DNA from 3 places in the Erwinia persicina genome. Region 3 is predicted to be linked to each of the others. Evidence: predicted binding sites of a transcription regulator. Region 3 holds the regulator's gene; each other region holds the start of a gene.
What was found. The regulator PurR, encoded in region 3, represses purine synthesis genes. The targets are predictions, from matches to a motif close to CANGCAAACGTTTGCNTG.
Positions count from the first base shown of each region.

Region 1: a site for PurR is predicted at 1,433-1,450, ahead of carA (glutamine-hydrolyzing carbamoyl-phosphate synthase small subunit). Genes of this name have one in related genera too.
Region 2: a site for PurR is predicted at 1,549-1,566, ahead of K6L24_RS21175 (nucleobase:cation symporter-2 family protein). Genes of this name have one in related genera too.

Region 1 is NZ_CP082141.1:3,858,304-3,861,584, reverse strand. Features, by position in the region: gene ispH (4-hydroxy-3-methylbut-2-enyl diphosphate reductase) at 1-80, shown strand, start outside; gene dapB (4-hydroxy-tetrahydrodipicolinate reductase) at 382-1,203, shown strand; gene carA (glutamine-hydrolyzing carbamoyl-phosphate synthase small subunit) at 1,674-2,810, shown strand; gene carB (carbamoyl-phosphate synthase large subunit) at 2,829-3,281, shown strand, end outside.
Region 2 is NZ_CP082141.1:4,576,695-4,579,975, forward strand. Features, by position in the region: gene recG (ATP-dependent DNA helicase RecG) at 1-1,271, shown strand, start outside; gene K6L24_RS21170 (hypothetical protein) at 1,285-1,452, opposite strand; gene K6L24_RS21175 (nucleobase:cation symporter-2 family protein) at 1,619-3,007, shown strand; gene K6L24_RS21180 (AsmA family protein) at 3,127-3,281, shown strand, end outside.
Region 3 is NZ_CP082141.1:2,632,663-2,635,943, reverse strand. Features, by position in the region: gene punC (purine nucleoside transporter PunC) at 1-306, opposite strand, end outside; gene punR (DNA-binding transcriptional activator PunR) at 421-1,338, shown strand; gene purR (HTH-type transcriptional repressor PurR) at 1,349-2,374, opposite strand; gene cydH (cytochrome bd-I oxidase subunit CydH) at 2,670-2,759, shown strand; gene K6L24_RS11910 (C40 family peptidase) at 2,798-3,281, opposite strand, start outside.

The sequences.
Region 1 (3,281 bases), 1.2 Mb from region 3:
TCGAACTGATTGGGCGTGAAGAGAATATCGTGTTTGAAGTGCCGAAAGAACTGCGCGTAGAGGTAAAGCAGATCACCTGAGGGCGGCTATCTTACTTGCTATTTTGAAGCTGGGCAGTGCTCACACTCCTCACGTACTACGTGTACGCTCCGGGTGTTGTGCGCTGTCCTTGTTCAAACTCGCTGCGCCGATGACGCCACGTTACGCCTGCCATGCTTAATCATTTCCTTTCCCCAATCCTGACGAAATCTGTTTTACTGATAATCCTCACGCGCTGGCGTAAAATTCTTATTATCCGTTTTTAGTTGTGGCGCAGAAGTTAACCGCTGGTTAATCTGGATGCGTTGTGCATGCATAGAAATCTGTCAGGAATGAATAAATATGAGTAATGCAGCAATCCGTATCGCCATTGTGGGTGCCTCCGGGCGCATGGGACGCCAGTTAATCCAGGCGACGGTACAGGCTGAAGGGGCGTGTCTGGGAGCCGCGCTGGTGCGTTCAGCATCTTCCCTCGTAGGCGCTGATGCGGGCGAGCTGGCCGGTTGTGGCGTGCTGGGCGTGAACATCACCGATAACCTTGATGCGGTCGTGAATGACTTTGATGTACTGGTCGACTTTACCCGTCCTGAGGCTTCACTGCATTATCTGGACTTTTGCCGCCAGCATAAAAAAGCGATGGTGATTGGAACGACGGGGTTTGATGAGGCGGGTAAGGCGGCCATCAAAGCCGCCTCAGCGGATACCGCTATCGTATTTGCCGCTAACTTTAGCGTTGGCGTTAACCTGGTGCTGAAGCTGCTGGAGAAAGCAGCCAAAGTGATGGGTGACTATGCGGATATCGAAATTATTGAAGCGCACCATCGTCACAAAGTGGATGCGCCCTCAGGCACGGCGCTGGCGATGGGGGAGGCGATAGCAGACGCCATGAACTGGAACCTGAATGAGCATGCGGTCTATGCCCGTGAAGGCCACACTGGTGAACGCGAGGCACAGACCATTGGTTTTGCCACTGTGCGTGCCGGTGACATCGTCGGTGAGCATACGGCGATGTTTGCAGATGTGGGTGAGCGAGTAGAGATAACCCATAAGGCTTCAAGCCGTATGACCTTTGCGAATGGTGCGGTTCGTGCGGCAGTATGGTTGAAGGCGCATAAAGTTGGTCTTTATGACATGCGAAATGTGCTTAATCTTGATGATTTATAAGTGTTGTGTACCATCGTGATGTGGTTATTTCAATCATAACTATTTGATTGGAAGGGCAATAATTTTATTGCCCTTTTTGTTTTTTGTAAAAATACGGCTTTTAAGTTTTCCGTGCATCTTAACTGATTTAATATCTTCTTTTTCGCATTTATTTCCTCTCTTCCTGTCTGTTTTTGACCACTTGGTCTGGTTTTTACCATTAACCGCCATGAAATAATTTACACCGAGGCAGGCAACCGATTTTATCACCAGGATATGTGGTGGTTTTAGGGTAAATGTTCCTGTTTTATCCTCAGTTAGTTAAAAATGACAGAAAAAGTGCCTCGCAGGGTAGACAACAGCGGGGGCGATCATTAGAATGCGCGCAATTTGCCAAAAACTGAGCAGTCAGGCAGTTTTTGCATTGATTTTGGGGTCATTCCTGAATTAATATGCAGATATTGTGACTGTTTATTCCCCTGGAGGATGTTTTGATTAAGTCAGCGCTATTGGTTCTGGAAGACGGAACCCAATTCCACGGTCGGGCCATCGGGGCTACCGGATCGGCAGTGGGAGAAGTTGTTTTCAACACGTCAATGACCGGTTATCAAGAAATCCTCACTGATCCTTCCTATTCCCGCCAGATCGTCACTCTTACTTATCCCCATATCGGCAATGTCGGCACCAACGCCGCTGACGCAGAATCCACTCAGGTACACGCACAGGGTTTAGTTATCCGCGACCTGCCGTTGATTGCCAGCAACTACCGCAATGAAGAAGGCCTGTCGGACTATCTGACGCGCCACAACATTGTCGCTATTGCCGATATCGATACACGCAAGCTGACTCGTCTGCTGCGTGAAAAAGGGGCTCAGAATGGCTGCATTATCGCCGGAGACGCGCCGGATGCGGCAGAGGCGCTGGCCAAAGCAAAAGCGTTCCCGGGTCTGAAGGGTATGGACCTGGCGAAAGAAGTGACCGTGGCCCAGCCTTACAGCTGGCAGCAGGGTAGCTGGACGCTGGAAGGCGAACTGCCGGCACCTGCAGCGGCGGCCGATCTGCCCTTCCACGTGGTGGCTTACGACTACGGCGTGAAGCGCAATATTCTGCGCATGCTGGTGGATCGCGGCTGCCGCCTGACGGTCGTTCCTGCGCAGACCTCTGCTGAGGACGTTCTGAAGCTGAACCCGGATGGTGTTTTCCTCTCGAATGGTCCCGGCGACCCGGAGCCATGCGATTATGCCATTACTGCGATCAAACGCCTGCTGGAAACCGATATTCCGGTGTTTGGTATCTGTCTGGGCCATCAGCTACTGGCTCTGGCCAGCGGTGCAAAAACGGTGAAGATGAAGCTCGGCCACCACGGCGGTAACCACCCGGTGAAAGATCACGACAACAACACCGTGATGATCACCGCCCAGAACCATGGTTTTGCGGTGGATGACAGCAACCTGCCGGCAAACCTGCGCGTGACCCATACCTCGCTCTTTGATCATACGGTTCAGGGTATTCACCGCACCGATAAAGCTGCCTTCAGCTTCCAGGGCCATCCGGAAGCCAGCCCGGGTCCGCACGATGCTGCCCCGTTGTTCGATCACTTTATCGAACTGATTAAAGCCGCGAAATAAGATCGGGAGAGAAAGAGAATGCCAAAACGTACAGACATAAAAAGTATCCTGATCCTGGGCGCTGGCCCGATTGTCATCGGCCAGGCCTGCGAATTCGACTACTCCGGTGCCCAGGCCTGTAAGGCGCTGCGTGAAGAGGGTTACCGCGTTATTCTGGTGAACTCTAACCCGGCCACCATCATGACCGACCCGGACATGGCCGATGCAACCTATATTGAGCCGATTCACTGGGAAGTGGTGCGGAAGATCATCGAAAAAGAGCGCCCGGATGCAGTATTGCCGACCATGGGCGGCCAGACGGCGCTGAACTGTGCGTTAGAATTAGAGCGCCAGGGCGTGCTGGAAGAGTTTGGCGTAACCATGATTGGTGCTACCGCTGACGCGATTGATAAAGCCGAAGACCGCCGTCGTTTCGACGTGGCAATGAAAAAAATCGGCCTCGATACGGCGCGTTCAGGGATCGCCCACACC
Region 2 (3,281 bases), 1.9 Mb from region 3:
ATGCCCAGGCACGCGTGGTGCGTGAGATCGAAACCGATCTTGCCCGCGACTACCCGATGATGCGTCTGGTTCAGGGTGATGTGGGCTCAGGGAAAACGCTGGTTGCGGCGCTGGCCGCGCTGAATGTCATTGCCTTTGGCAAACAGGTGGCGCTGATGGCCCCCACTGAGCTGCTGGCCGAACAGCACGCGAATAACTTTCGTCAGTGGTTCGCTCCGCTGGGGCTGGAAGTCGGCTGGCTGGCGGGTAAGCAAAAAGGCAAAGCCCGTATCGCTCAGCAGGAGGCCATTGCCAGCGGCCAGGTTTCGATGATTGTTGGCACTCATGCAATTTTCCAGGAGCAGGTGCAGTTTAACGGCCTGGCGCTGGTCATTATCGATGAGCAGCACCGCTTTGGCGTCCACCAGCGTCTGGCGCTGTGGGAAAAAGGCGAGGAGCAGGGTTTCCATCCGCATCAGCTGATTATGACTGCGACGCCCATCCCCCGTACCCTGGCGATGACCGCCTATGCAGACCTGGATACCTCCACCATCGATGAAATGCCGCCGGGCCGCACGCCAGTGACTACCGTGGCGATCCCGGATACGCGCCGGGCCGATATCATTGCCAGAGTGAAACAGGCCTGTGGCAGCGAAGGCCGCCAGGCCTACTGGGTGTGTACGCTGATTGAGGAGTCTGAGTTGCTGGAAGCGCAGGCGGCAGAGGCCACCTGGGAAGAGCTGAAACTGGCCCTGCCCGAGCTGAATATCGGGCTGGTACATGGCCGCATGAAACCACAGGAAAAACAGGCCGTGATGCAGGCCTTTAAACAGGGTGATATTCACCTGTTAATTGCCACCACGGTTATTGAAGTCGGCGTGGATGTTCCCAATGCCAGCCTGATGATTATTGAGAACCCGGAGCGCCTGGGCCTGGCACAGCTGCACCAGCTGCGCGGCCGCGTCGGCCGCGGGGCGATCGCCTCTCACTGCGTGCTGCTGTATAAAGCACCGCTGAGTAAAACGGCTCAGAAGCGCTTACAGGTACTGCGCGACAGCAACGATGGTTTCGTGATTGCCCAGTGCGATCTTGAAATTCGCGGTCCGGGCGAGCTGCTCGGCACCCGACAGACCGGGAATGCCGAGTTCAAAGTGGCCGATCTGCTGCGCGACCAGGCGATGATCCCTGAAGTCCAGCGCGTGGCGCGTCATATCCACCAGCACTATCCTGAGCAGGCCGTCGCACTGATTGAACGCTGGCTGCCGGAAACCGAACGCTACACCAACGCCTGATCCGACGGGTTGTTCACGTCGCGCGAATAAAGTCGGCAGCAAAGCGCTGCACCAGACGGATCAGCTCGTCTTTATCCTGCCGTGGCCACTGGCTGAGATACCGCTGACAGTGGCGTTCACGCACCACATCCACACGCTGAATTATCTCTTTTTCCGCAGGGGCGACGACGGTTTCCTGCACGCACCGATCTTTTTCGCCTTTCTGGCGTACAACCAGCCCAGTCCGATCCGTTTTGCCACCGGTACAGGCTGCCGGTACAGGGAAAAAGGCCAGACGATGGCAAACGATTGCTTTTGCGCTAAAGAAGATTAAAATCGCCCCTTTATTGCCCCCGGGAAACCTGAAGATGTCCGTTAAAACCCAAGATGCTGCCACCGACCGTAGCCCTGTTGCTACCGCCAAAAGCGAACTGATTTACCGCCTCGAAGATCGCCCGCCATTACCACAAACCCTGTTTGCAGCCTGTCAGCATCTGCTGGCGATGTTTGTGGCGGTCATCACCCCTGCCCTGCTGATTTGTCAGGCCCTGGGTCTGCCCGCGCAGGACACGCAGCACATTATCAGCATGTCGCTTTTTGCCTCCGGCGTGGCGTCGGTTTTGCAGATAAAAACCTGGGGGCCGGTGGGTTCCGGCCTGCTGTCGATTCAGGGTACCAGCTTCAACTTTGTCACCCCGCTAATCATGGGTGGCCTGGCGCTGAAAAATGGCGGCGCAGACGTACCCACCATGATGGCGGCCCTGTTCGGCACGCTGATGCTGGCTTCCTGCACGGAAATGGCGCTGTCGCGCGTGCTGCATCTGGCGCGCCGGGTCATTACCCCGCTGGTGTCCGGGATTGTAGTAATGATCATCGGTCTGTCACTGATTCAGGTCGGCCTGACGTCCATCGGCGGTGGCTTTGCCGCGATGAACGATCACACCTTCGGGGCGCCAAAAAACCTGCTGCTGGCCGGTGTGGTGCTGGCGGTGATCATTCTGCTGAACCGCCAGCGTAATGCTTACCTGCGCGTGGCCTCCCTGGTGATCGCGATGGCGGTAGGATACCTGCTGGCCTGGGCCATGGGCATGCTGCCGGAAAATACGTCACCCGCGAATACCGCGCTGATCACCCTTCCTGTGCCCTTTTATTACGGACTGGGCATCGACTGGAACCTGCTGATCCCTCTGATGCTGGTGTTTATGGTCACCTCGCTGGAAACCATTGGTGATATCACTGCCACCTCTGATGTCTCCGAGCAGCCGGTCAGCGGCCCGGTTTATATGAAACGCCTGAAAGGCGGCGTGCTGGCCAACGGCCTGAATTCGTTTGTTTCCGCACTGTTTAATACCTTCCCTAACTCCTGCTTCGGCCAGAACAACGGTGTGATCCAGTTAACCGGCGTGGCCAGCCGCTACGTGGGCTTTGTTGTCTCGCTGATGCTGATTGTGCTGGGGCTGTTCCCGGCGGTGAGTGGCTTCGTGCAACATATTCCTGAACCGGTACTCGGCGGTGCAACGATTGTCATGTTCGGTACCATCGCCGCGTCCGGCGTGCGAATTGTGTCGCGTGAGCCGCTTAACCGCCGCGCCATCATGATTATTGCGCTGTCACTGGCCGTCGGCCTTGGCGTGTCGCAGCAGCCGCTGATACTGCAATTTGCCCCTGACTGGCTTAAAACGCTGCTCTCCTCCGGCATTGCCGCCGGGGGTATCACTGCGATCATTCTGAATCTGGTGTTCCCGCAGGAAAAATAAACCGGTTCCTGCCATTCTGGAGACGTGTGGAAATTTCACCCGGTCGCCGCATGCAGGTTGAGATGCGGCGATAAATCAGGCATAACAAGCCATTACCAGAATTCATAGGGATGGATACGATGAAGTTTCTCGGAAAAGTTTTGCTCACGCTGCTGCTGTTTCTACTGCTGGTGGTCGTGGCCCTGTATGTTTTGCTGCAGACTCAGTGGGGCGCGGGCTGGATCGGTCGCCAGGTCAGCGCCGACAGCGATTATCAGCTGTCACTCAGTAAAAT
Region 3 (3,281 bases):
CACAAAACGCATAGCCAGCAGCCAGGGCGCTGATTCCACCCAGAGCATGGCGGCGCAACCAACGGCAAACAGGCTGAGCCCCATGACCAGCACGGGCTTACGACCGATGCGGTCAGAGAGCGGCCCCCAGACCAGCTGCGCACAGGCAAAACCGGCAAGGAAGATACTCAGGCTGGCGCTGATGGCGCCCGCTTCAGTGCCCAGATCCTGTTGCATCACGCCAAAAGCGGGGAGGTACATATCCGTGGCAAGAAAACCCAACATACTCAGTATGGCCAGATAAAACATAAATCCTTTGGAACGCATGATTTTTTAACTCTTATTAGACAATTTTTTTACGTGCGCAGTGTAATCCCGTGCCTGATGAGCTGTGAAACGCTATTATTCGTCTCTTGCAGTGAAATAATTTGAAGGCAACTTATGTGGTCTGAATATTCTCTTGAAGTGGTTGACGCCGTCGCCAGAACGGGCAGCTTTACCGCCGCTGCAGCAGAGCTTCATCGCGTGCCATCTGCGGTCAGTTATACCGTTCGACAACTCGAAGAGTGGCTGGCCGTCAGTCTGTTCGAACGCCGGCATCGCGATGTGGTATTGACCGAAGCGGGTCGCGTATTCAGTGAAGAGGGGCGGGCTGTTATCAAAAAAATGCTTGCCACTCGCACCCGCTGTCAGCAGGTGGCAAACGGCTGGCGCGGGCAGATTAACATTGCGGTGGACCGCATTGTACGCCCGGCGCGCACGCGGCAGCTGGTGGTGGATTTCTACCGCCATTTTCCGGACATGGAGTTGCATATCATGCCGGAGGTGTTTAACGGCGTCTGGGATGCGCTGGCTGACGGTCGCGTGGACGTGGCAATAGGCGCAACTCAGGCCATTCCCGTTCGGGGGCGTTTTGCCTTTCGCGATATGGGCAGTCTGAACTGGCGCTGCGTAGTACAGTCCCGGCATCCGCTGCATCGTTACGAGGGCGCGCTGAGTGAAGCCCTGATCCGCGAGTGGCCCTCGCTGGTGCTGGAGGATACCTCGCGGGCACTACCGAAGCGGACAACCTGGACGCTGGACAATCAGCGGCGGCTGGTGGTGCCGGACTGGGAAAGTGCGTTCGACTGCCTGCGTGCCGGACTGTGCGTCGGGATGGTGCCGGGGCACTTCGCCCAGCCCTGGCTGCAACAGCAGGTGCTGGGTGAGCTGACGCTGGCCTCGCCGTTTCCCGACAGTCCCTGCTACCTCAGCTGGTCTGAACACAGCGCCTCACCGGCGCTGAACTGGCTGCTTGCCTATCTTGGCAATACCGAAACGCTGAATGCAGAATGGCTGAGTGAGCAGCCCGGGAGCTGATGCGCGGACATTAACGGCGATAGTCCCGGAAGGGGCCGTCGGCAACGGAGCGGCGTTCGATCAGTGAAGGATGCACTTCAATGGTCTGCTGCTCTTCACGTTTGCTGGTGATGCGGTCAAGCAGCATATCAAAGGCTGTTTCCCCCAGACGCTCTTTTGGCTGGTGTACGGTCGTCAGCGCCGGGGTGAAGTAACGGGCGTTGCGCACATTGTCATAACCGATCACCGAAATATCCTGCGGGACGCGCAAACCCATCTCATCTGCTGCGCAAATCGCCCCCATCGCCATAATATCCCCACCACAGAAAATCGCTGTTGGACGCTGTTTCTGTGACAGGATCTGCTGCATGGCGCGATAGCCTGATTCCGGTTCAAAGTCCCCCTGCACCAGCCATTCATCACGCAGGGTAATCCCGGCTTCAGCCAGCGCTTTCAGGAAGCCCGCATGGCGGCCGCCACCGGTATTGCGTTCCAGCTGTCCCGGGATTGCGCCGATATCACGATGGCCGCGTTCGATGAGGTAACGCCCCGCCAGATAGCCGCCTTCAAAGGCGTTATCAAGCACGGTATCGGTAAAGTCTCCGCGCGACTCGCCCCAGTCCATGACCACCATGGGAATGTTACGGTTGTCTTCCAGCATAGCAATCAGGGTGTCAGGATATTCTGAGCACATGACCAGCAGGCCGTCGACACGCTTCTGAGCCATCATCGACAGATAGGCCTGTTGCTTTTGCAGATCGTTGTGCGCGTTGCCCAGGATCAGCGTATAGCCTTTGGCAAAGCAGCGATTTTCAATCGCTTCAATGATTTCGGCAAAATAGGGGGCCTCACTGGACGTGGCCAGAAGCCCAATGGTTTTGGTGTGGTTTACCTTAAGACTGCGGGCAACGGCACTGGGCGAGTAATGTAATTCTTTAATTGCCGCCCATACCGCTTCGCGCGTCTCTTCGGCTACAAAGCGCGTTTTGTTGATGACATGGGACACCGTGGTGGTGGAGACACCGGCGCGCTTTGCCACATCCTTAATTGTTGCCATTAAAATCGTACTCCTGGGGCTATCACTAACGTACTGATAACAAATGGGTTAAACGTTTGCCTGCGCGCCGCCATTCCTGCCGACGAGAATGAACTGGGGTGCCGTCTCAAAAGGGGTAGGAAGGGGTAAAATCATCCGTAGAGTGACATGCAGCGCTGACTTGAAACGTTTCCGGGCGTGTTGCGCAACGGAAAGAAATAATTCTAACAAGGCTGCGCGCAGAAAACGAGATTTTTACGGGCAAGTATGGGAAAATCTGTTGGCTTACTAATAGCAGGGTTATTAAGGAGAACAAATGAACACTGATATGAAGATGACGGCTCTGGCGGTTGTTGGGTCACTGCTGATGATTATTGCGTTTAGCTTTACTGCTGTCATGCACTGAGTTTATCGGGAGGAGGCGTCTCCTCCCATACCGTCCCGCTAGCGAATGGTTTTAGGCGTCATCACGCGGCGTGCACCAATATAATGCTCCTGCCAGTAATCTTCACTTAATGCGCTCACCTGGATATCTTTACCGGTACGTGGCGACTGAATAAATTTGCCTCCACCCAGATAGACACCGACATGGTCAGCCGTACCGCGTCCATTGATGCGGAAGAAGACCAGATCGCCTTTTTCCAGCTCGTCACGCTTAATGGAGGCCGCATCACGCAGGTGGTACATTTCATTTGCTGTCCGGGGGATCTTAAACTTCACCAGATCTTTATAGGCGTACCAGACCAGCCCGCTACAGTCGAATCCGGTTTTCGGTGAGGTTCCCCCCCACTGATAAGGTTTACCCAGTTGGCCCATCAATTTTGTCATCGCCGTCTCGCGCGCTTTTTGATAGCGGGCGCGGTGGGCTTTACTCAGTTTGAGTGGGGCAGAAAGCTGCGCTTCGTTGCGTTGCGCCACTTTGCGCCCG